DNA from 4 places in the Kocuria atrinae genome. Region 1 is predicted to be linked to each of the others. Evidence: riboswitches for the same ligand, from Rfam matches in the RefSeq annotation. Region 1 holds a riboswitch; each other region holds the start of a gene.
The links. Region 1 has a riboswitch for S-adenosylmethionine ahead of ABD283_RS04770 (cobalamin-independent methionine synthase II family protein). Riboswitches for the same ligand answer to the same signal wherever they lie in the genome.
Positions count from the first base shown of each region.

Region 2: linked by a shared signal. The riboswitch ahead of ABD283_RS08275 (MFS transporter) and the one ahead of ABD283_RS04770 (cobalamin-independent methionine synthase II family protein) in region 1 are both predicted to bind S-adenosylmethionine.
Region 3: linked by a shared signal. The riboswitch ahead of ABD283_RS03875 (acyl-CoA dehydrogenase family protein) and the one ahead of ABD283_RS04770 (cobalamin-independent methionine synthase II family protein) in region 1 are both predicted to bind S-adenosylmethionine.
Region 4: linked by a shared signal. The riboswitch ahead of ABD283_RS03035 (methylenetetrahydrofolate reductase) and the one ahead of ABD283_RS04770 (cobalamin-independent methionine synthase II family protein) in region 1 are both predicted to bind S-adenosylmethionine.

Region 1 covers NZ_BAAAQA010000008.1:39,352-44,706, forward strand. The annotation lists gene ABD283_RS04750 (DUF2243 domain-containing protein) at 1-501, opposite strand, end outside; gene ABD283_RS04755 (MarR family winged helix-turn-helix transcriptional regulator) at 696-1,241, shown strand; gene ABD283_RS04760 (HpcH/HpaI aldolase/citrate lyase family protein) at 1,265-2,098, opposite strand; gene ABD283_RS04765 (acetyl-CoA C-acetyltransferase) at 2,206-3,396, opposite strand; SAM riboswitch class I at 3,553-3,643, shown strand; gene ABD283_RS04770 (cobalamin-independent methionine synthase II family protein) at 3,657-4,868, shown strand; gene ABD283_RS04775 (MFS transporter) at 5,255-5,355, shown strand, end outside.
Region 2 covers NZ_BAAAQA010000015.1:385,723-391,077, reverse strand. The annotation lists gene ABD283_RS08295 (SDR family NAD(P)-dependent oxidoreductase) at 1-316, shown strand, start outside; gene ABD283_RS08290 (hypothetical protein) at 346-525, shown strand; gene ABD283_RS08285 (GNAT family N-acetyltransferase) at 500-850, shown strand; gene ABD283_RS08280 (NtaA/DmoA family FMN-dependent monooxygenase) at 923-2,296, opposite strand; gene ABD283_RS08275 (MFS transporter) at 2,347-3,726, opposite strand; SAM riboswitch class IV at 3,774-3,892, opposite strand; gene mtnC (acireductone synthase) at 4,094-4,858, shown strand; partial or broken gene ABD283_RS08265 (MFS transporter) at 4,912-5,355, shown strand, end outside.
Region 3 covers NZ_BAAAQA010000004.1:194,248-199,602, reverse strand. The annotation lists gene ABD283_RS03880 (glyceraldehyde-3-phosphate dehydrogenase) at 1-549, shown strand, start outside; gene ABD283_RS03875 (acyl-CoA dehydrogenase family protein) at 911-2,191, opposite strand; SAM riboswitch class I at 2,295-2,386, opposite strand; gene ABD283_RS03870 (M18 family aminopeptidase) at 2,439-3,767, opposite strand; gene ABD283_RS03865 (CPBP family intramembrane glutamic endopeptidase) at 3,778-5,211, opposite strand.
Region 4 covers NZ_BAAAQA010000004.1:9,419-14,773, forward strand. The annotation lists gene metE (5-methyltetrahydropteroyltriglutamate--homocysteine S-methyltransferase) at 1-1,189, opposite strand, end outside; gene ABD283_RS03035 (methylenetetrahydrofolate reductase) at 1,321-2,316, opposite strand; SAM riboswitch class IV at 2,359-2,476, opposite strand; gene ABD283_RS03040 (Rossmann-fold NAD(P)-binding domain-containing protein) at 2,612-2,965, opposite strand; partial or broken gene ABD283_RS14360 (SDR family NAD(P)-dependent oxidoreductase) at 2,979-3,428, opposite strand; gene ABD283_RS03045 (SDR family NAD(P)-dependent oxidoreductase) at 3,549-4,298, opposite strand; gene ABD283_RS03050 (fructosamine kinase family protein) at 4,357-5,217, shown strand; gene ABD283_RS03055 (MarR family winged helix-turn-helix transcriptional regulator) at 5,299-5,355, shown strand, end outside.

The sequences.
Region 1 (5,355 bases):
GCTGGTCAACCGCAACACCAGCCAGCCGACCACCATAAGCACGAGTGCGGAACCGATCCACACGACGTCGTACATCAGCAGGTCCACGCCGTATCGAATTTGGTGGATACCGAGAATCTTATGGTTGAGCACGCCGTCCAGCAGTTGGAACGAGCCGGCGCCCAGCACCACCGCTCCCACCCAGCGTTTCCAGTTCACGCCTCCGCGGCGCCGGATATCAGCCAGTAGGAACAGGCCCCACACCGTGATGAACCAACCGAAGGCGTGGAAAAGCCCATCGGCCAGCAACGCAACCTCATGGGTGGACAGGTCGTAGAAGTGGTGCCACTGCAAGCCCAGATGGAAGATGAACAGGTCGACGATCGAGGCCGCGATGCCACAGCCGAATAAGAATCCCGAGAGCACGATCCTTTTGCCTGGCCGCCGCTCGTCCCGGGTGTCGACGACGCCGCTGCGTTCCGTTTGCGCGCGCCCCTCTGCGTTCGGCTCAACGGTGGACATGCCCCTCACTCCTCAGCGCGATATTCGTCAGTTGTTCTCATTGTTCAACCATTCAGCAAGCTGATCAATTGGTCGCGACCCGAATGACGCACCCGGAATGACAACCGGGGATTCGGCAGGTAATAAAACGTCTAACAACCTGCCCGACCAAGGGAAACTCCCCGAACGACTGGGATCCACACTAAATTTGAACCATGCCCACACCTGACGACGCCCCCAACGTGGCGAACCCGGATTACTGGCAGTTCGCGAACGCCGCTGCGTCGCGCATCTCCCAGGAGTTTCCGGAATCGGACGTCACGGCCAACCGCCTGTTCGTCACGCTGTTCCGGGCATCCTCCTCCGTGATTTATGACTTCGAGTCATCCATCCACCGCCCCGCTGGAGGCACGTGGGCCAGTTACCGCATGCTGTTCGCACTCTGGGTTGCAGGCCCGCTGACACCGCATCGCGCGGCGGAACTCATGGGCATGAGTCGTGCGGCGGTTTCGAATCTCGCGGGAAACCTGGAGTCCAAGGGGCTACTGGTCAAGCAGGCGTCCGAAGATGACGGCCGCTCGTTGATCCTGCACCTGACCGAAACGGGTCAGAGCAAGATCCAAGAGATCTTCGCGCTGCAGAACTCCCGCGAGAACGACTGGAGCCAAGCTCTCACCGAACAGGAACGCGAACTCCTCATCAGTCTGCTCGACAAGATCATGGACCACCGTACGGTTATCGGCGCCAAGACGCGTAAGTAGCACCCCGGCAAGCCGCTCTCGGGCTAGGACGTCACCGCAGCATTTGCGTCCGTTCGTGCCACCATGCGCTCCGCCAGTCGAATCACGGACGCGTCGACGATCTGCGCCCCGTGCCGGAAGGATCCCCGCTGCTCCGGGGCCGCCTCCACCACGCTGCGAGCCCAGTCGAGTTTGTCCGGTTTGGGGAGGAAGCCCTCCTTGATGACAGCCATCTGGGAGACGTGCACGCCGCCCTTGGCATTGAAGCCAGAGCTGGAGGCATCCAGCGTCTCTCCCAGCAAGCCCTCCAGATTTTCGACGTCCAGGAAGATGCCGTCGACTGCAAAAATCCCATTGACCTTGGCGTGCAGGAGCGTCTGCGAGCGCACGTGCAGCGAAATATCGCGCAGCGCACCATTGCACTTGCGACTCGTGAGTCCGCCCAGGTTCCCGATCAAGTCCTCGGAGCCCCACACCAATCCGACGACGCCGCTCGCGCCGGCAACCTCACCCAGGGCCAGAGCACCCTCGGGAGAGTCGATCGACGCCACGACTTCATAGCCGGACAGCCCCGCAATCTGCTGAGCGGATTCGACCTGTGGGACGACCACGCGCCGATAGGTTGTGGTTTCCAACGCCTGCAGATCCGCGGTGTGCTCATCGGTGCCGACCGGGTTCACCCGGATCACCGTGCGCGCCGGATCCAACGGGCATTCCAGGATGCACTGGCGTGCGAACTCCTTGTCCCGTGGCAGCACGCCGTTATGGAGGTCCAGCACCACCACGTCCGCCGCCTGTGCGGCCTCAGCGAACTGCTCGGGCTGATCGGCGGGTACGACAATCCATGCCGGTCCATTGAGGGCGTGAGTCTGAGTCATCGGTGGTATCTCCTGAGTGTGGCGTAGGTCTCGTCCACCGAGTATGCAGCACAAATCCGGATAATGGAATAACTATTCCATTATCCGGATTGTGGAAACACGCGGAATTAGCGGCTCAGCAGCAACGCTTCTCCTTGACCACCACCACCGCACAGGGACACTGCGGCCTTGCCGGAACCACGGCGCGCCAGCTCGAGTGCCGCGTGCAAAGCCAGGCGAGCACCGGACGCACCAATCGGGTGACCCAGGGCAATGGCACCGCCGTGAATGTTGGCCTTGTCCAGAGGAATCCCCAAGTCATCGACCGATTGCACGGAAACGGCCGCGAAGGCCTCATTGATCTCCACGAAGTCCAGCTCGTCCACGGACCACCCGGCGCGCTCCACGGCGTGCTCGATGGCTCGCGAAGGCTGCGAGTGCAACGACGTATCCGGCCCCGCAACCTGACCCGGCTTGCCCACCACGGCCAGCCAGGACAGACCGTGCTCCTCGGCGTAGGCGCGCGTCGTCAGGACAACGGCAGCGGCGCCGTCGGAAATAGGGGACGAATTACCCGCTGTAATGGTGCCGTCCTTGGTGAAGGCGGCACGCAACTTGCCGAGACCCTCGGCCGTGGACTCGGGGCGAACGCCCTGATCCTCGGACACGGTGACCGGGTCTCCCTTGCGCTGCGGGATCTCCAGCGGGGCGATCTCGTCCGCGAAGACTCCCGAGGACTGCGCTTCTCCCGCCAATTGGTGGCTGCGCGCGGCAATCTGATCCTGCTGCTCGCGGCCGATCGAGCGCTCGGAATTGCCGGTCTCGGTGAGCTCACCCATCGCGACGCCCAGAGCGGCATCCACCAGACCATCGTTAGCCAACGAATCAGCCAGCGTCATATCCCCGTAGGGCTTGCCCTTGCGGGAGCCGAGCGCGAGGTGAGGCGCGTTGGTCATGGACTCCATGCCACCGGCCACCACCACAGACGCTTCACCCGCGCGAATCATCCGGGCCGCCTCGGTCACCGCGACCAAACCGGACAGGCACACCTTGTTCAGGGTCATGGCGGGAACGTTCATGGGAAGACCCGCCTCCACAGCGGCCTGCTTGGCCGGATTCTGGCCATTACCGGCCTGCACCACGTTGCCCATGTACACGTAATCCACGGTCTCGGGCGAGACGCCCGAGCGCTCCACCGCGTGCTTGATGGCGTGCGCGCCCAGATCCACAGCGCTCAGAGACGCCAGCGCCCCCATCAGCTTGCCCTGCGGCGTGCGCGCCCCGTTGACGATCACAACATCATTGGCGTTCTCGGTCATTTGTCCTCCTACTGGGCGGACTCGTAGCACCCGCCCGTGAGCTGCATCACTGATTTATCGTTGATTTCATCCTACGGGTGCCACCAAGGGATCCGAGGTGTCGCGACGCGCGCCACAATTGGCCCGACCACCCACCCATGATGTTTGATGAGAAGGTACCCATCCAGAGCGGCCGAGAGATCTGGCTCGTTGACGCCGCAGCAACCCGGGATTCAGCCCACGGTGCTACCGCCAGGACCGATGGAAAGGACTGTTAGTTCATGCCACAGAACACCGATCGCATTCAGACCACGCACGTGGGATCGTTGCCCCGCACCCCTGATCTGTTGGAGGCCAATAGGCGCTTCCAGGAGGGCGAGGCCTCCGCCCAGGAGTTAGATGCCGCGCTCGACAACGGCGTGATCGACATCGTCCGCAAGCAGCGTGAGATCGGCCTGGACATCGTCAATGACGGCGAATACGGCCACGCCATGTCCTCCTCCGTGGATTACGGCGCGTGGTGGAACTACTCGTTCTCCCGCCTGGGCGGGCTGACCCCCACCAACGAGGACCGTTGGAAGGACGCAGAGGTCAAGCGTTCCTCCCCCGGCAACATTGTTCTGACCAGCTTCCCGGACCGCCGCGATCGCGCTCGCTTCCGCGAGGCCTACGAGGACCCCACTGCGGGCGTCCTCGCGCACCGCGCCTCAGTTGCTCAACCCAAGATCACGGGCCCCCTGACCTACACCGGTCAGGACGCCGTGGCCGGTGATATCCGCCGCCTCAAGGACGCGATGACCGAGACCGGCGCCCAGCAGGGTTTCGTGGCCGCGCTGTCCCCGGGTTCCTGTGCGCGTGTTCGCAACGAGTACTACTCGACCGATGAAGAGCTCGTATACGCCTGCGCGGACGCCATGCGCGAGGAGTACAAGGCCATCGTCGATGCCGGCCTGACGGTTCAGATCGACGACCCCTCCATTGCGGAGTCCTGGGACCAGATCAACCCCGAGCCCACCGTGGAGGACTACCTGGCCTTCACCAAGATCCGCGTGGACGCCCTCAACTACGCCCTGCGCGACCTGCCCGAGGACCAGATCCGCTTCCACCTGTGCTGGGGATCGTGGCACGGCCCGCACACCACTGACCTCGAGTTCAAGTACCTGGTGGACCTCATGCTCACCATCAACGCCGGCGGCTACAGCTTCGAGGCGTCCAGCCCCCGTCACGGACACGAGTGGAAGGTCTGGAAGGACCACAAGCTCCCCGAGGGCAAGGTGGTCTACCCCGGCTTCGTCTCTCACTCGACCAACGTGGTGGAGCACCCGGAGCTCGTGGCCGACCGCATCGAGCAGTACGCGTCCGTGGTGGGTCGCGAGAACGTCATCGCGTCCACCGACTGCGGCCTGGGCGGTCGCATTCACCCCTCGATCGCGCTCGCCAAGCTTGATTCCCTGGTCGAAGGCTCGCGCCTTGCGACCGAGCGCTTGTTCTAGCAAGGTTCGCAAGCGGCGTCGGCAATTCATCGACGACGCCGCTCGCCGCCTGAACCACGTGTGGCCCGTCATACTGACGGGCCACACGGCTTTAAGGACGATGGCCGCCGCAATCCGATGAGAAGTCCCAGCGCTATGGGCGGGGACACGCCCCGAGCGGACAGAATTTGTTTGCCCAACCCATGCCCGGTGAACACCGAAATAGCTGGTCAGCGCAGGACCATGGCGCCACGCCTCACACGTGTTTCCTCAAACCTTTGATAATTTTGCGCGGAGGTAGTGACGCGAGTCACGATCATCAGTACTATCTATTCCAACGACCATTCGGTCAGTAATCGCAGATCTTGCCGGGCCCGGACCGCGCAACTCATGATCCTGGAGCTTCCATGGCTACAAACGCAGCTTCCCCGCCCGCACAGCAGCAGGCGCACACCATGTCCCGCGAAGAGCGCAAGGTTCTCGCCGGCACCCTGGTGGGCACCACCAT
Region 2 (5,355 bases), on a different contig from region 1:
AACGGGGGATGCGGCGTCGTCGGCGGCTCGTTCCGGAGTGCTGGGTATGGTGAAATCGGTGGCCCGAGAGAATGCGTCCGTGCCGCTGACCGTCAACGCGGTGTGCCCGGGCCCCACCAACACCGAAATGTATCGCCAAGCAGCCGAGTCCGAGGGGATGACCGGCAAGGTGTTCTCCGGGATGGCCAAGGGCATTCCGGCCCGCCGGCTGGGCCAGCCCGAAGAAATCGCGGCAACCGTGGCTTTCCTGCTCAGTGAAGGCTCCGCCTACATCACGGGACAGGCACTCTCTGTCAGCGGCGGATTGACCATGTGACCAGTGCTGATACGGCTAAGCTGCCCATCATGAGTCACGAGGATCCCCTGGAAGACGTCTTTGCGCCATTCGCGCTGCGCATTTCCTGTGGGCCGCTCAGCATGCGGTTCGTCCGGGACGTCGATGTGCCCGCCATCGCGGCAGCCATCCACGAACACGGCATCTATTCCCCCGGACGAGCCCATGCCCTTCATGCGGCGCTGGGCTGAGACCGGCTCGTGGTTGCTTCGGCACGAGCAGGGCAAGGGCATCGGAACGCTGATGCGCCAAGCGGTTCTCGCCTTCGCCGTCGACGAGTTGGGCGCCGAGGTGATGGAGTCCGGCGGCATGGTGGGCAATCAGGCGTCCCTGGCCGTGTCCCGGAAACTCGGTTACGTCCCCAACGGATACCGGCGCCACGTGCACGCCGACGGCGTGGGGTGGCGTGACGTGGAAATGTACCTGTTGGCCCCGGGGGACCTGGTGCGCGCCCCGTACCCCGTGGTGGTCACCGGAGCCGCTGCTTTTCGGGCGTCGATCGGGTTGCCCTCCTGAAAGATCCGTGACGAATGCCCGTTCCGGCGACCCATTTCGGTCAGCCGCCGGAACGGGCATCGGCCGTGCGGATCAGGCTCGGAACTTCGCCCCCGTGTGATCCTTGCGCAAGCGCGGACCGGCGCCGCCGAAGACCTCGCGGGCCGTGCGGGAGGTGGCGGAAGCGGCGTCGTCGGCGGTCAGTACACCGCGTTCGCGCAGAACGGGCGTGACGAACTGGCCGAAGCGCTCGAAGTCGGCCGGGCGCACGCACGCGTTGATGTTGAAGCCGTCCAGGTCCGCGACCTCGACCCAGCGCTGGAGCTCGTCGGCGACTTCTTCGGGGGAGCCGACGATCACGGGACCGCGGCCGCCGATAGCCACGAACTCGGCGACTCGGCGCGGGGTCCATGCGCCCTCGGAATCCATCTTGGTGAACGAGGCCAGCGCCGAACGATTGGCGTCAGTCTCCACGTGCTCGAGCGGGGCGTCCGGGTCCGCGCTGGACAGGTCCACGCCGGTCCAGCCGGCGAACAGGGCGAGTGCGGCGTCGACGTCCACGTACTGCTTATAAGACTCGAGGCGCTCGCGGGCGGCCTCGGAGGTCTCGGCCACGACCACCGCAGCGTTGGTGAAGACCTTGATCGAGCGGGGGTCGCGGCCGTACTCGGCGGCGGCCTCGCGCAGACCTGCCGTCCACTTGGCGACCTGCTCGGGGGTGGGGCCGGAGAAGAACACGGCCTCCGCGTGTTTGGCCGCGAATTTCAGCCCGCGCGGGGAGGCACCGGCCTGGAACAGGAACGGGGTGCGCTGTGGGGTGGGCGCGACCAGCGCGGGCGCCTGGACGTCGAAGTACTCGCCGGAATGCCCCGCGCCCTTGACCTTGTCGGGGTCCACGACCACACCGCTCGCGGCGTCCGCGACGTAGGCATCGTCCGCGTAGGAGCCCTCCCACAGCGAATAGACCACGTCCATGTATTCATCGGCGCGGTCGTAACGCTGGTCGTGGGGCAGCTGCTGTCCCAGCCCCAGATTGCGCGCAGCCGACTCCTGATAGGAGGTCACCACGTTCCACGCGATCCGCCCATCGGTGAGGGCATCCAGGGTGGCGAAACGGCGCGCCAGGTCGTAGGGAGCCGCGTAGGTCACGGACGCCGTGACACCGATATTGAGGGTGCTGGTGGCCTTGGCCAACAGTGGGGCAAGGATCAACGGATCCAATTGGGGCACCTGTACGCCACCGCGCAGGGCGGCGTCCGCGGAACCGCCGTACACGTCGTACAGTCCCAGGACGTCGGCCAGGAACAGGCCGTGGAAGCCCGCGTTCTCGATGATCTGGGCCTCCCGCTCCCAATGGGACAGCTGCGCGTAGTTACGCGACTGGTCCTCGGGGTGGCGCCACATTCCGGGGGACTGGTGGACGGGCACGGGCATTTCGAAGGCGTTGAGCAGCAAGGGGCGGGGCAAGAGGAGTCCTTTCGGGTCGGTGCTGGGACGGGGCCGGGGTTGATTCCGGATCAGAACTGGGATTTCTCGGGTGCATCGGTCACGGTGTCCTTGGCCATGCGACCGGTGACCACGGAGATCACGGCCAGCAGGGACAGATAGCCGCACAGCAGCCAGGGGGAACCGCCGGTGGCCACGAGCCACGCGGCGATCATGGGGGTCAGGCCGCCGGAGAGGATGGTGCCCACCTGGTATCCCAGGGACACGCCGGAGTAACGCAGGTGCGTGGGGAACTGTTCGGCGAACAGTGCCGCCTGGGGGCCGTAAATGCTGTCGTGCAGCACGGCCATGCCGATCAGGTAGACCAGCGGCAGCAGTGCGAGCGGACCGTGATCCAGGTAGTAGAAGTAGGGCCACACGAACACACCGATGGCTGCGGCGGCGATCACGGAAATGCGGCGTCGACCCACGCGGTCCGAAAGCCAACCCCAGAACGGGCCACCCACCAGACCCACGCCCGCGGCGATCAGGATGGAAATCATGACCCACTGGCTCGCACCGCGTTGTTCGGTGACATAGGTGAGCGTGTAGACGGTGAGGATGGAGAAGATGGCCGGCTGGACCATGCGCTGACCGATGCACACAATCACCCCGCGGGTGTGGTTGGTGAGCACTTCACGCACCGGGGACGTCGCGGCAGTCTTTTCTCGCTTGACCTCCTGGAACTCCTCGGCATCCTCGATGCCGGCGCGGATGATCAGGCCGATGATCACGAGTACCGCGGAGAACAGGAAGGGTACGCGCCAGCCCCACGCCTGGAACTGCTCGGCGGTGGTGATGCCCTGCATGATGGCGAAGAAGGCGGTGGCCAACAGCATGCCTGCCGCGGAGCCCACCTGAGTGAAGGAACCGAACAGGCCGCGCAGGCCCTTGGGGGCGTGTTCCACGGAGAGCACCGCGGAACCGCCCCATTCCATGCCGGCGGACAGTCCCTGCGCAATGCGGCAGGCGACCAGCAGGGCCACGGCGAACCAGCCGATCTGCGAGAAACCCGGCAGCAAACCGATCACCGTGGTGGCCACACCCATGATCAGCAGTGACGCGACCAGCAGGGCCTTGCGGCCGATCCGGTCACCCAGATGCCCGGCAATGATGCCGCCCAGGGGCCGGAAGAAGAACGCAATGGCGAAGGTCGCGAACGAGGCGATGATCGAGCCCACGCCCGAACCCTGCGGGAAGAAGTAGTGGCTGAAGACCAGGGCCGCGGCGGCACCGTAGAGGTAGAAGTCGTACCACTCGATGGTCGTTCCCACGAAGGATGCGGCGAGCACGCGCTTCTTGTCGCGCACTGCGGCTCCCACGCTCGACAGCGCGTGATCGGTAGCGGGTTGGGCCTGCTGGGCAGACGATGAATCGGTGACCGTGGGCACCGGGGCGGTGGCGGGGGCCATGACACTCCTCATGACGGGGCGCCACGGAAGAATGCTGGGTGAGCCGGACGCCGTCCTTGCCCGCGCCGGTACTGATCGCGGGCCGAATCATCACCTGGGGCACCCCACGACAGCGTCTGAGGGTTGCCGTCCGGCCAGCCAGGGCTTCGCACCGGAACTCGTGATTCTTGTCGCGTGAACCTAACCACACGATCATCGAGGGCCACAAGTCATGAAGATTTATGACCGCTTGTTCTCATGCTCCCGCGGTTCGACTCGCGACGGGGGCGTCCTCCTTTTTCCCTCGGTTTCCGGTGCCTAGAATGGGCTAACCCCCCGGGCCACCGGGGCAGACACCGTTGTCGAACGAATACGCAGGGAGCCGACCATGCCTGAGCCCAACGCCGCCAATGCCGTGGTGCTCGACCGACCCGATGTGATCGTGGTCGACATCGAGGGGAGCCTCTCCTCCACCTGGTATGTCCGGGACGAGCTCTACCCCTATTCCCGCAAACGCTTCGCCAGCTATTTCGTGGAGTACTCCCACAAACCCGAGGTCGCCCGCGCTCGCCGGCAGATCATCGAGATGGCCGGCCTGGACAGTTCGGCCACGGCCGAGGACCTCACGGGTGTTCTGGAAGCGTGGATGGACGAGGGCCAGATGCCGGCGCCGCTACGCACGATGCACGCGTTGATCTGGCAGGAAGGCTTTGCTGCCGGGGAGTTCGTCTCGCCGTTCTTCGACGACGCGATTCCCGCGTTGCGGACCTGGGCCGAGCAGTCGATTCCGGTGTTCATCTTCTCCAACGGCACGTTGCCCGCCCAGCGCGCGTGGTTCACGCATTCGCCCGAGGGCAACCTGATTCCGCTCATCAAGGGGCACTTCTCCCTGGAATCGGCAGGGGCCAAACATGAAGTGAGCTCCTTCCGCAACATCACCCACGACGTGGCCGAGGCCCTGGGTAAACCGCGTGAGAAGTTCCTGTTCTTCTCCGACCAGGTCGAAGCCCTGGATGCAGCCCGGGAAACCGGTTGGGCCACCGTGGGAGTGCGCCGCCCCGGTGATCAGTTCTACGACGCCGGCGTGGGGGATCATCCCGAGATCCAGCGACTGGATCAGGTACGGTTCATCCGTCGCTATCCGTCCCGCTAGCGCGATCGGGAGATTTCAGACGGGATAGCTTCACCGTGAACAACACCACCACCATGCGCCCGGGGGCCGGGCGCGCACTTTTTGCTGCCGTGGCCGGAACCCTCATCGAGTGGTACGACTACGCGCTGTACGGCACGGCCGCCGGGCTGATCATCGGCCCGCTCTTCTTCGCCGGAATGGACTCCGGCGCCTCGCTTGCTGCGTTCGCGACCTTCGCGGTGGGCTTCGTGGCGCGCCCGCTGGGCGGGGTGCTGGTCGGTCACCTCGGTGACCGCTACGGCCGCCGACCGGCCATGCTGCTCACCGTGGTCCTGATGGGTGTGGCCACCGTGGGCATCGGCCTGCTGCCCACCTATGCCGCGATCGGCGTGGCCGCCCCGGTGTTCCTGGTGCTGTTGCGCCTGCTGCAGGGCATGGGCGCGGGTGCCGAGTTGGCCGGGGCCATGACCCTGGTCGCGGAGTTCGCCCCGCCGCGGCGCCGTGGACTCATGACGTCG
Region 3 (5,355 bases), on a different contig from region 1:
GTCGTCAAGGTCCTCAATGACCAGTACGGCATCAAGCAGGGTCACGTCGAGACCGTTCACTCGTACACCAACGACCAGAACCTCATCGACAACTGGCACAAGGGCGACCGCCGCGGCCGTTCCGCAGCGCTGAACATGGTCATCACCGAAACTGGTGCCGCCAAGGCTGTGGCCAAGGCTCTGCCGGAGATGAAGGGCAAGCTCACCGGCAACGCCATCCGCGTGCCAACCCCGGACGTCTCCATGGCCATCCTCAACCTGCAGCTGGACAAGGCACCCGAATCCGCTGACGAGGTCAACGAGTTCCTCAAGGACATTTCCATGAACTCGGCCATGCGCAAGCAGATCGACTACGTGGACTCCCCGGACGTCGTCTCCACCGACCTGGTCGGCTCCCGCCGCGCCGGCGTGGTGGACGGTCTGGCCACCATCGTCAACAACAACTCGCTCGTGCTCTACGTCTGGTACGACAACGAGTTCGGCTACTCCTGCCAGGTGGTGCGCGTGCTCGCTCGCATGGCAGACATCGCCATGCCGCAGCTCCCGTAAGCTGCCCGGCCACTACGACGCAGCCCCGGCCCCTTCCGCGCGAAGGTGCCGGGGCTGCGTCATTGGTTGTGAGGCGCGTTGGTTGTGGGGTGCTTCGGTTGTGGGGGCGTTGGGACTGTCGCGGGGCTTGCTGCGCATCTCAGGCGCCGTCCCGACCCCGCCGGGCACCTCGTGTGCCGTTAGAGCCTTTCTGAGCCTCGCCAAGGGTTCTAATGACGCATGGCGTGCGCACGGAGGTTCTAACGACGCCCGGTGCTCGTCGTTGCAGCACCCTTACCGCAGACGACGCCGCTTCGGCCGCGTAGCCGCGCATCTCAAGCGCGCTCAGGTCCCTGCCGCGCACCTGGTGTGTCCCACAGGTCTACTGGGGCTTCTCACCGGCCTGCTTGACCTCGCCAATCGCGTTGAGGCCGAACATCGGGGTGCAGTTGACGCGGTAGTCGCCCACGATGCGTGCTTTGTAGATGGTCGGGTTGTGCGTGGCCACGGTGCGGGCGTTGCGCCAGAAGCGGTCCAGGGACTTGGACTTGCCCACGGCGGAGGCGCCGAGCAGGTCGAAGATCCCGTCCGTCACGTCGCGTACGAGGTCCGGAACGACCACCTGGGCATGTGCCACGGGCAGTTCGCACGCGTTGGTCAACTCCTGGGGGTTGTTGAGAAGGGGATCGCCGCCGAGAACGCCAATGGCGGCGTCGAGCTCCCGGGCCGCTTGCAGAACGATCGCCCGCGCGGCGGCTGCCTTCGCACTCAGTTCACCCACGCGCTGCAGGACCTGCGGATCCTCGCGCGCAACTGAGCCGGTACCGGTGTTGAAACCGCGAGTGCGTGAACGCACCAAGTGGACGCCCTCGTCGATGGCGGCCTTGGCGATGCCCGCTTCAACGGCAAGGAGGACGAGCTGGAAGACAGCGGTCTCCTGGGTGGCTCGGCCATCGCGGTTGCGCACGTTGGCCGCCGGAACCTTAACCCCGCGGAAGTGCGTGGTGCCTGTGCCGGTGAGTTGCTGGCCGAACCCATCCCAGTCGTCGACCAGTTCGATGCCATCCCACGAGCTCTTCACCAGCGCATGCGAGCGCGCCTCCTGACCGGGAATCTGCGCGGTGACCTGGATCCAATCGGAGAAGATGGAACCGGTGGAGTAGTACTTGGTGCCGTTGAGCTCCCAGTCACCGTCTGCGGTCTGGATCTGGGTCAGGGTAGTGGCCGCGGTGCCCAGCGCGGCCCCGGAGCGCTCGGTCGCGGCATTGCCCACGGTCTCGCCGGCGGCAATCCGCGGGAACCAGACGTCGGACTCCTCCGAGCTGAGGCTCGCGATGAATCCCAGGTGCGAGCGGTAAACATGCGCCACATTGGAGTCCGCCGCGGCCAGGGCAATCAGCAGCTCCGCCACCTGCTCCAGCGAAGCTCCGTAACCACCCCGCGAGCGCGGAACGGTCAGCGCACCGAAGTGCCGTTCCTTGAGCCACTTGAACTGTTCGAACGGCAGAATCCGCTGCTGTTCGCGTTCCACAGCACCGGCCGCAATCCGGTCGAACACCGGTTGGAACACGTCAAATAATTCGCGGGTGCTCAGCGATCGCTGCGGATCCCCGTGAAGGGCCGCGGTGTCGAATTGTTCCTTGATCCCGGTGTCAGTGCTCATGTTCTCGGTAGTCCCTCGCGTTCAGTCGCGGTGCACGCACCCGACCGAGAGGAACACAGCGCGTGCGCGGGCATGACCGTGCGAACCGCAGAAGCTGAAAAGCTGTCCATCGGTCGTGGCGGAAGCACCGTCCCGGTATCCGGGTGGTTGCTGCGGCGTTGACGAGCCACGTCTCTCGGCCGCTCTTGATGGCGTTACGGGTTCAGAGCATCACGGGCCCCGGGGGACTGTCAACGCGCGTGACGGTTTATGACCGCCAGAACGCTCCGGTCACTCGGGACAGCGCGTGAAGGTCGTCCACGTGGGCGAGTTCGCGGGCCGAATGCATCGACAACAAGCCCACGCCCACGTCCAGGGTGCGCATGCCCAAGCGGGTGGCTGTGATGGGCCCGATAGTGGAACCGCACGGCACGTTGTTGTTGGAGACGAATTCCTGATAGCTCACGCCGGCGCGATCACACGCATCCGCCCACAGCCCGGCGCCCATGGCGTCCGTGGTGTAGCGCTGGTTGGCGTTGATCTTCAGGAGCGGTCCGGATCCCGGTTCGGGAGTGTTCACGGGATCGTGATGACCGCGGTAGTTGGGGTGGACCAGGTGACCGGCGTCCGCAGACAGGCACACCGATTCAGCCAGAGAACGCCGGTAATCGTCCTGTGATTCGCCCTGCGCCGCGCTGATACGCACGAGCACGTCCTCCAGGAACGGGCCCGCCGCGCCGGAACGCGTGGCTGAACCGACTTCCTCGTGGTCGAACGCGGCCAGCATCGAAACCTGCGACGCGGATTCGAGCTCCTCCGCGTGCTCGACGAACGCATGAAGCCCCGCATAGACGGAGGACAGGTTGTCCAGTCGACCGCTCGCGAGCAGTTGCCGCCGCTGCCCGATCAATTCAGGTTTCTGGGTATCCGCGAGCACGATGTCGAAGCCCACGATGTCCTCCGGGGACACCGATGCCTCGGCCATGTCCGCGAGCAGTCCCAGCACGTCAGCGTCCTGCGCCGAGCCCGTTCCCCAAATGGGCTGCACGTGCTGCTGCTTGTCCAGCTTGAGCCCGTCGTTGGCCCCGCGGTCCAGGTGGATGGCCAACTGCGGAATCCTTGCGATGGCCTCAGTCGCGCATAAGTGTTGCGTGAGTTCGCCGTTCTCACCACGCACCACAATGCGCCCGGCGAGCCGCAGATCCCTGTCCAGCCAAGAATTCAGCAGTACCCCGCCGTAGACCTCCACTCCCGCCTGATACCAACCGTTGGAGACCGTGGTCGGCTTGGGCTTGAGCTTGAACCCGGGCGAATCCGTGTGCGCGCCCAAAATGCGAGACCCGGCGCCCGCGCGATAGTCGCGAGGGGCCACCCAGGCGATCAGAGCGCCGTCGCGAATCGTGAAGTGCCTCCCGACGACGTCGCTCCACGCCTCGGACCCGTGCAGTTCCGTGAATCCCGCGCCGCGCAGCAGCTCTGCGGCGGCCGCGACCGCGTGGTAGGAACTGGGCGAGGCCATGACGTAATCACCCAGGGCACGGGCATAGCCGAACGGGGCGCGGTGGGAGTCCAAGTCAGAAACGCTGTGATGGGCCATGCAGCACAGTCTAAGGAGTGCGGTCCTGGTTGGTAGCTGAACCGTCGCCCTGCGGTCCCAGGTTCTGGCCTTGCGGCGAGCCGTAGCTCGTGTGTTGGCTCGATGGCTGCGCCCCCGTGAACTGGCGGTCCCGCGGGTCGCCACCCTGCGACGGGCCGTTCTGCCAAGGCCCGTTCCCGGATGGTCCGTTCGGTGACTGCGGGCCCGATGTCTTCCGCACGTCCAGCAGACCCACCGGACGCCCCTGGCCGTCCCGCACGGTGTACGGGCCGTACTGCTCGGGCAGGGAGAGGTAGTTCTGAGTCCGCGGGTCCACCACGAACGCGGCGAGCGCGGTGCCGTTCTGGCCGACCACACGCTGCCGTTGCGCGAGTGCGGGCAGGCGCGGCGGAGGCGGCAGGATGATGGTGCGGGAGGTCGCGATTCGAGTCTTCCGAGCCATCCGGAACACCACCAACAGGAAAATCCCGTTGATGGCCAGGGTGAACAGCACCTCGATGGGCCCACCACTCGTATCGTTCAGGTCCGCCAAGCCGACCATGGCCATGAGCGTGACCGTGCAGTTGTTGACCACGTGGAGCGCCACGGCCGCCTCCAAACCGCCGGTGCGCCAGGTGATGACGCCCATGGTGATCGCCATGACGGCGATGGAGGCCTGTCCCCACACATCGTAGAGATGCCCGGCCACGAACAGCGGGACGGGCAGAAGAATGGCCCAGGCCGGGTGCTTCAACCAACGACCCACCGTCTGCATCAGGTAGCCGCGGAAGACGAGTTCCTCCGCGAAGCACTGGATGGGCACCAGCAGGATCACCATGAGCAGCAGCCAGCCCCACTGGGGCGCCAGGGTGAACTCGATCGCTTCACCGCCGGCCACGATATCGAACAGGATGGACAGGCCGTTGATCACCACAAAGATGGCCAGTGCCGCGAGCCCGCACTGAAGCATCCATTTCCAGCGCAACCGCCCCGTCACCGAGTGGAGTAGGCCCAATGGCCGCGGGCCCATAATCCATCTGGCCAGATAAGCCGCCGGAGCCATGAGTGCAACTGAGCCGAACAGGAGTAAGAAGACCAGCGGGTCCAGCTGGTTCATGGTCTCCAGATTGTCCATGTCCATGGGGTTGTCCACGAACAGGACAAGCGGGATGGTGAACAGCACCGTAAGGACGATGTACAGGAAGAAAAAGATGGCGCCCTCAACCAAGGGCTTCCACCACTCGTGTTTGGGATCCGCGAATCCCAGGCGGTGATACGCCAGCGTGCGCAGCCGCTCCGGCGGCACCTGGGACGGGCCGGGAGCAGGAACCGGCGGGGGTACGCGACCGCCGTTCATGGTCGACGACGCCGCTGCCCGACCATCGCCTCTCCCCTCACCGGGCCGCGTGGCCGGGATCGAGTGAGGTGCGGGCGGTTGGCTCCAGGGAGCGGGGTGCTGGCTCATGGTTCCACGCTATCGGTCGCCGGTGTTCTGCGAGGTGATTGTGGAGTGTGTGTACCGTGTGCCAACCGGGCAACCGAACAACCCGGCAATCCTGCAACCCACGCGGCGCAGCGAGGCAGACGGGCCCCACGCGCGGCACGAAGT
Region 4 (5,355 bases), on a different contig from region 1:
CGGTGGACCAGCCTTCGGTCAGTCCGCGGGACAGCGTCACGACCTCGGCGACCTTCTGGTCCGCGAACGCGACCCATTCCTTGACGTCCGGGTCGAGGGCGGTTTCACGCTGCACATCGTGCGGGACGTGCAGCAACGGGGTCGCCGTGCCCACGGTAATGCGGCCCGCGGCTGCCTCTTTGAGGCGGTCCAGTGTTTCCGAGGCTTTCTCCAGATCAGTGCGCCACACAGTACGACCGCCGACGACGCCGCCCACCAGCGGTCGCTCGCCCCACGCCTCGAGTGCGGCCCCACCGGGTTCACTGCCGCGGTCCAGGTCGATGGCGAGGGCCTCGATGTCGGTCGCGGCAAGGGCGAGTTGGGCGTCCTCACCCGCATCCCCGTAACCGACAGCAACCAGAATGTCGGGGCGGTTGGAGGGGAAGCTCAGACGGGTGTAGGCCTTGGCCAGCGCCTCGATGATGGTTTCGCGGGGAACGTCCCAGCCTTCGGCGGCCAGGGCGTGATCGTCCAATTCGACCCATGGGATGCCCGCATCCTTGAGCGCGGTGAGCAACTGGATGTAGAGGTCGACCACGTCATTGAGACGGTCAAACGGCTGGGTGCCCGGTGCATCCGTGGTTTCCGGGCGGGCCAGCAGCAAGAGGGTCACGGGTCCCACGAGTACCGGGCGAGTGATGGCGCCGGTGGTCTCACGGGCGGTCACGAACCGTTCGATCAGGCTTTCCGGGTGCGCGGACAGCGGGGTGTCCGGGCCGATCTCGGGAACGTAGTAGTGGTAGTTGGTGTCGAACCATTTGGTCATCTCCAACGGTTCCAGGTGATCGGTTCCGCGGGACAGCGCGGTGGTCAGCTCAATGCCCTGCGGGGTGTCCGGGGCTGCGGGGCGGAAACCGTCCGCGCGGAACCGGGCCGGAACCGCGCCCAGGGCCAGGGCGGTGTCCAGGGTCTGGTCCACCGCGAACGTGTCGGAGGGGATCGAAGCGTCGTCGGTGAGACCGAGGCCGCTGAGGTGGCGAACGGTGCGCTCGCGCAGTTTGGCCAGAGTGTCCAGAACGGAGTGGGCGGGGTTCTCGGCGGGCTTGGACCAGTAGGCCTCAAGTGCCCTCTTGAGTTCACGATCGGGGCCGATCCGGGGGTAGCCCAGGATGGTCGCGGCGGGGAACGAAGTCTTGGAAACGGCAGTCATTCGGGGTGCTCCTGAGGATAAAAGGGTGTGTTGTGGGAAGCCACGGTCACTGAGACCGTTGCCAAAAGGTTCTGTCGGAAGGGAAGTGCGGGCGCTGTCGTGACCGTGGTACGGCCACTGACGTGCGGCGGTCAGGCCGCGGTGATACCCCCGCGAAATTGTCGGGCGGCATCGCGCACCCGGAGATGATCGAGGATGGCCAAAGGCGCATCCGGGCGGTTGAAAGTGAACAAATGCAGACCGGGGCAGCCGAAATCCAATAGCTCGTCGATCAGCGTGAGCGTTGCCGCGATGCCCCTGCGGCGTAGCTCGGCTGGGCTCTCGGTGTTCAGGAAGCTGGTGATCCGTTCGGGGATCGGAACTCCGGTCAGCTCGGTCATGCGGCCCAAACGCTTGATGTCAGTCAGTGGAACCAGGCCGGCAATGATGGGCAGGTGGATGCCTTCCGAGCGCGCACGCTCCAGGAACCTCACATAGTCCTGAGCGTCGTAGAGCACCTGGGTGATCGCGTAATCCGCCCCGGCTTCTTGCTTGTCCCACAGCGCAGCGAGGTCCGCTTCGAAATCGCGGCCCTTCGCGGCCACCGGATAGCAGGCCACCGAAACCGAGACCGGACGCTTGCCGGGGCGCTCGCAGGCACCGAACTTTCGTTCCTCGACCTCGCGGATCAACTCGACCAGTTGCGATGCGCGATCGAAGCCACCCGGATGAGTCACCCACTCACCGCCGCCCACGGGCGGATCGCCACGCAAGGCGAGAAGGTCGCGGACGCCGTCGTCGAGCAAATCTTCGACGGCGCGATCCAGACCCGCGCGATCGGTGCCACCGCACGTGAGGTGGGCCACCGCAGGGGTCTTGGTCTGCTTGAGCAAGTGCCGCAGCGTCTCGCGGGAGACACCGTTGGTGCCGGAGTGACCGTGGGTGACCGAGAAGAAATCGGGACCGGCGGCGGCCATCGCGTCGATGTTGCGCCACACGGCTTCCGGATCGCGCGTGGGGTGCGGCGGGAACACCTCGAACGAGATCAAAGACTCGCGGCGCGGCCTGCGCACCAACCACGACGTTCCCGTGGGTGGCCCCGTGGCGACGGTCTGCTCCGAGACCTGGGGTGTGGACAGGGCGGGCATAAAAATACCTCCGGCGGTTCGGGACGCCGGAGGTTTCTCCGTGCGCCGTACTTGCTCGCCGTGCGGGTGCGCGGCGGCCGGATCGTCATCTGGGGCACCCCGCTACGTGCTGGAGGGTTGCCGCCCGGTTAGCCAGAGCTTTACACCGGGACTCATGATCCTTGTTGCGAGAGACATTAGCACAGAGTTTTGGCGGTGCAAGTCACATCCCGGAAACGGAACGGGTCAGTCCGTGCTGTTTCTCCGCGCCATGTTGGCGCGTTCAAGACTCGTCTCCCAGACGTCTTTTCGCAGGTCAGGGGGAGTAACTCAAAGGTGAGCTCTTGCGTGGTTTTCGGGCTGCGACGTAACAACCCATGAGCGGTTCCGCCTCCGGTGAGGTGGCCAGCCACGCGAGATTCTCGGCCGAGATCTTGACCGAATTGGCACCCGGAAGTCGAGCAATCAGTGGCGCGGCCACTGCATAAATCCTCTGCACAATGTTCGGGTAATTGCAGGCCAAGCCGGTGGCCGGCATGAGGCCGGGGTCAAAACTCGCGGCCCGGATACCACGAGCGGCCCAGGACTCGTCGACCTCGTAGGCCATGGCGATGCACGCCAGTTTGGAGGTCGAGTAGCGCACCCGGAAAGCCGAAGGCTCGGAGGCCACCGCGATGAGTTTCGCTGCCCAGCGTGATGACCCTGGAACCGGGAGCCATGTGGCTCAGTAGAGGGTCGAGCAGAGCGACGTGGCCCAGCACATTGGTGGCCATGGTCAGCTCGAACTGATCCGCGGAGCGCTGCAACCGATCGAATGTCTGAACCCCCGCGTTGCAAATGATGGCGCGGGGGATCACACCGTCCTCGATGAGCCCGTCCGTGAAAGATTTCACGGTGGCAAGGTTCGCGAGGTCCAGTCGCCGGACGGCTACGCGGACGCCGCTCCGCAAAAGAGCTGCCGCCACTTCTTGACCTTTAGCCATGTTCCGAACTGCCAGAATCAGAGGGATTCCCTGCTTCGCCATGGCCCGGGCTGTTGCGAGGCCTAGCCCCGACGTAGCCCCGGTGATCACCACGGGAGCGGTATGGGTTGCAGGCAGATCGACAGAGGCAGGGGGCTGCTCGGGGGACATGTATCGAGTATCTCCGGTCAGAACCTACGCATCAGCCTCGTGACAGATGTTTCTTGAACATCATCGGTGGCGATCCGGAGACGAGCCGCCACCGATGGCATTCATCGAAGCCAGGAAGGCTTAGTAGAGCTTGGTGGCCCCGCCATCCACGGCGATCGCCTGGCCCGTGATGAAGCGGGCGTCGTCGGAGGCCAGGAAGGCTACCAGCGGGGCGACATCCTCCTCGGGGTTGCCGAACCGTCCCAATGGGATGTTGCCCAGCGACTTCTGGTACATGTCCGGGAAGGCTTCCTTCCACTGGGCCACGCCTTCGGTCAGCGCAATGGGCATTACGGCGTTGACGCGGATGCTGTCCCCGGCCCACTCGTTGGCGACCACACGGGTGAGACCGCGGATCGCTTCCTTCGCAGAGGCGTACGCGGCCTGCGTCGGTTGACCACTCACTGCGGAACCGGATCCGAAGTTGATGACCGAACCGCCCTGCTTGGCCAGTTCCGAGTGTGCGGCCTTCATGAACTGGCGCGTGGCGCGCAGGCCGGTGTTGAAGGACAGTGCCCAGGCATCCTCGTCCAGGTCCAGGTCCAGGAACATGGCTTGCTTGGATGCGTGCGCGTTGTTGACCAGGGCATCCAGACGCCCGAAGCGTTCGACGGCGGTCCGCACCGCAGCCTGCGCGGTCTCCTCGAGCGAGACGTCACCCGCCACGAAGACCAGACTCTCGCCCACATCCGACTCGAGCTTTTGGCCGGCTTGTTCATTGATGTCGACAGCCACGACGCTCGCGCCCCGGCGCACCAACACTCGACTCAAGGCGCCTCCGATACCGGAGGCGCCACCCGTCACAATGATCACTTTGTCCTGTAGCTGCACGAATTAAGCCTAGGGAAAGAGCCTGTGAGCACTGTCCGAAATGGTGTAGAGAAGAAATATGGATCAGTTGCCAGAAGACCTCACTGCCGGCCTCGATGTCACCCGTGTGGATTCGCTGAGCGGTGGTGACACCGCGGCGGCCTACCGGCTGGAGACTTCCGACGGGCCGGTGTTCGCTAAGACCATGCTCGATGCGCCCGCCGGGGTGCTGGAGTTAGAGGCTGCCGGGCTCGAAGCGCTCCGAGCAGCGGCGCCGTCCGAGTTATCGGTACCCCGCGTGATCCGTGTGACTGAGCACGGGCTGGTCCTGGAGTGGATTGACGAGTCGTACGGGGCGGGTGGAGCCGCGACCGAGGCGGAATGCGGCAGCGGTCTGGCGCAAATTCACCGAGCGGAGGCGCCGCATTTCGGTGGGCTGGACCCTGACCTGCCGCAGCGCATCGGCTCGTTCCCCGTGGACCTCTCACCCACGGCTGACTGGGCTGATTTCCTGCTGCACCGCCGGATCGAACCGTTGTTGCGCACGGCTATCGATTCGAGGCGTTTGGACCCGGGAGCCCAGGATCTGTTGGACGAACTTGCGCCGCGTGCTGCTGAACTGGCCGGGCCGGTCGAGCCGCCCAGCCTGCTTCACGGTGACCTGTGGGCGGGTAACCGTGTGGTCGATTCCAACGGCCACAATTGGTTGATCGACCCGTCCTCGTTCTATGGCCACCGCGAGTACGACCTGGCCATGATGCTGCTCTTCGGTGGTTTTGGGGAGGACTGTTTCAGCGCCTATGACGACGTTTATCCCTTGGGGGACGGCTGGCGTGAGCGCGTCCCGTGGTACCAGTTACCGCCGTTGCTTGTGCACGCGATCCGTTTCGGAGGGGGCTATGGCAACTCGGTGATGCGAGCGCTCAAGCAGCTGCGCTGACGCCGCGAGTTGGACAGTTCACCGTTTCCTAAAGCATGATGGGTATCAACTTTTCTAACTACTAGAAATTCGAGGTTGTTGATGGCTGAATCGCGGTCTAGGCCCGATTTTGTCAGCCCTCACAGCCGTGAATTGCGC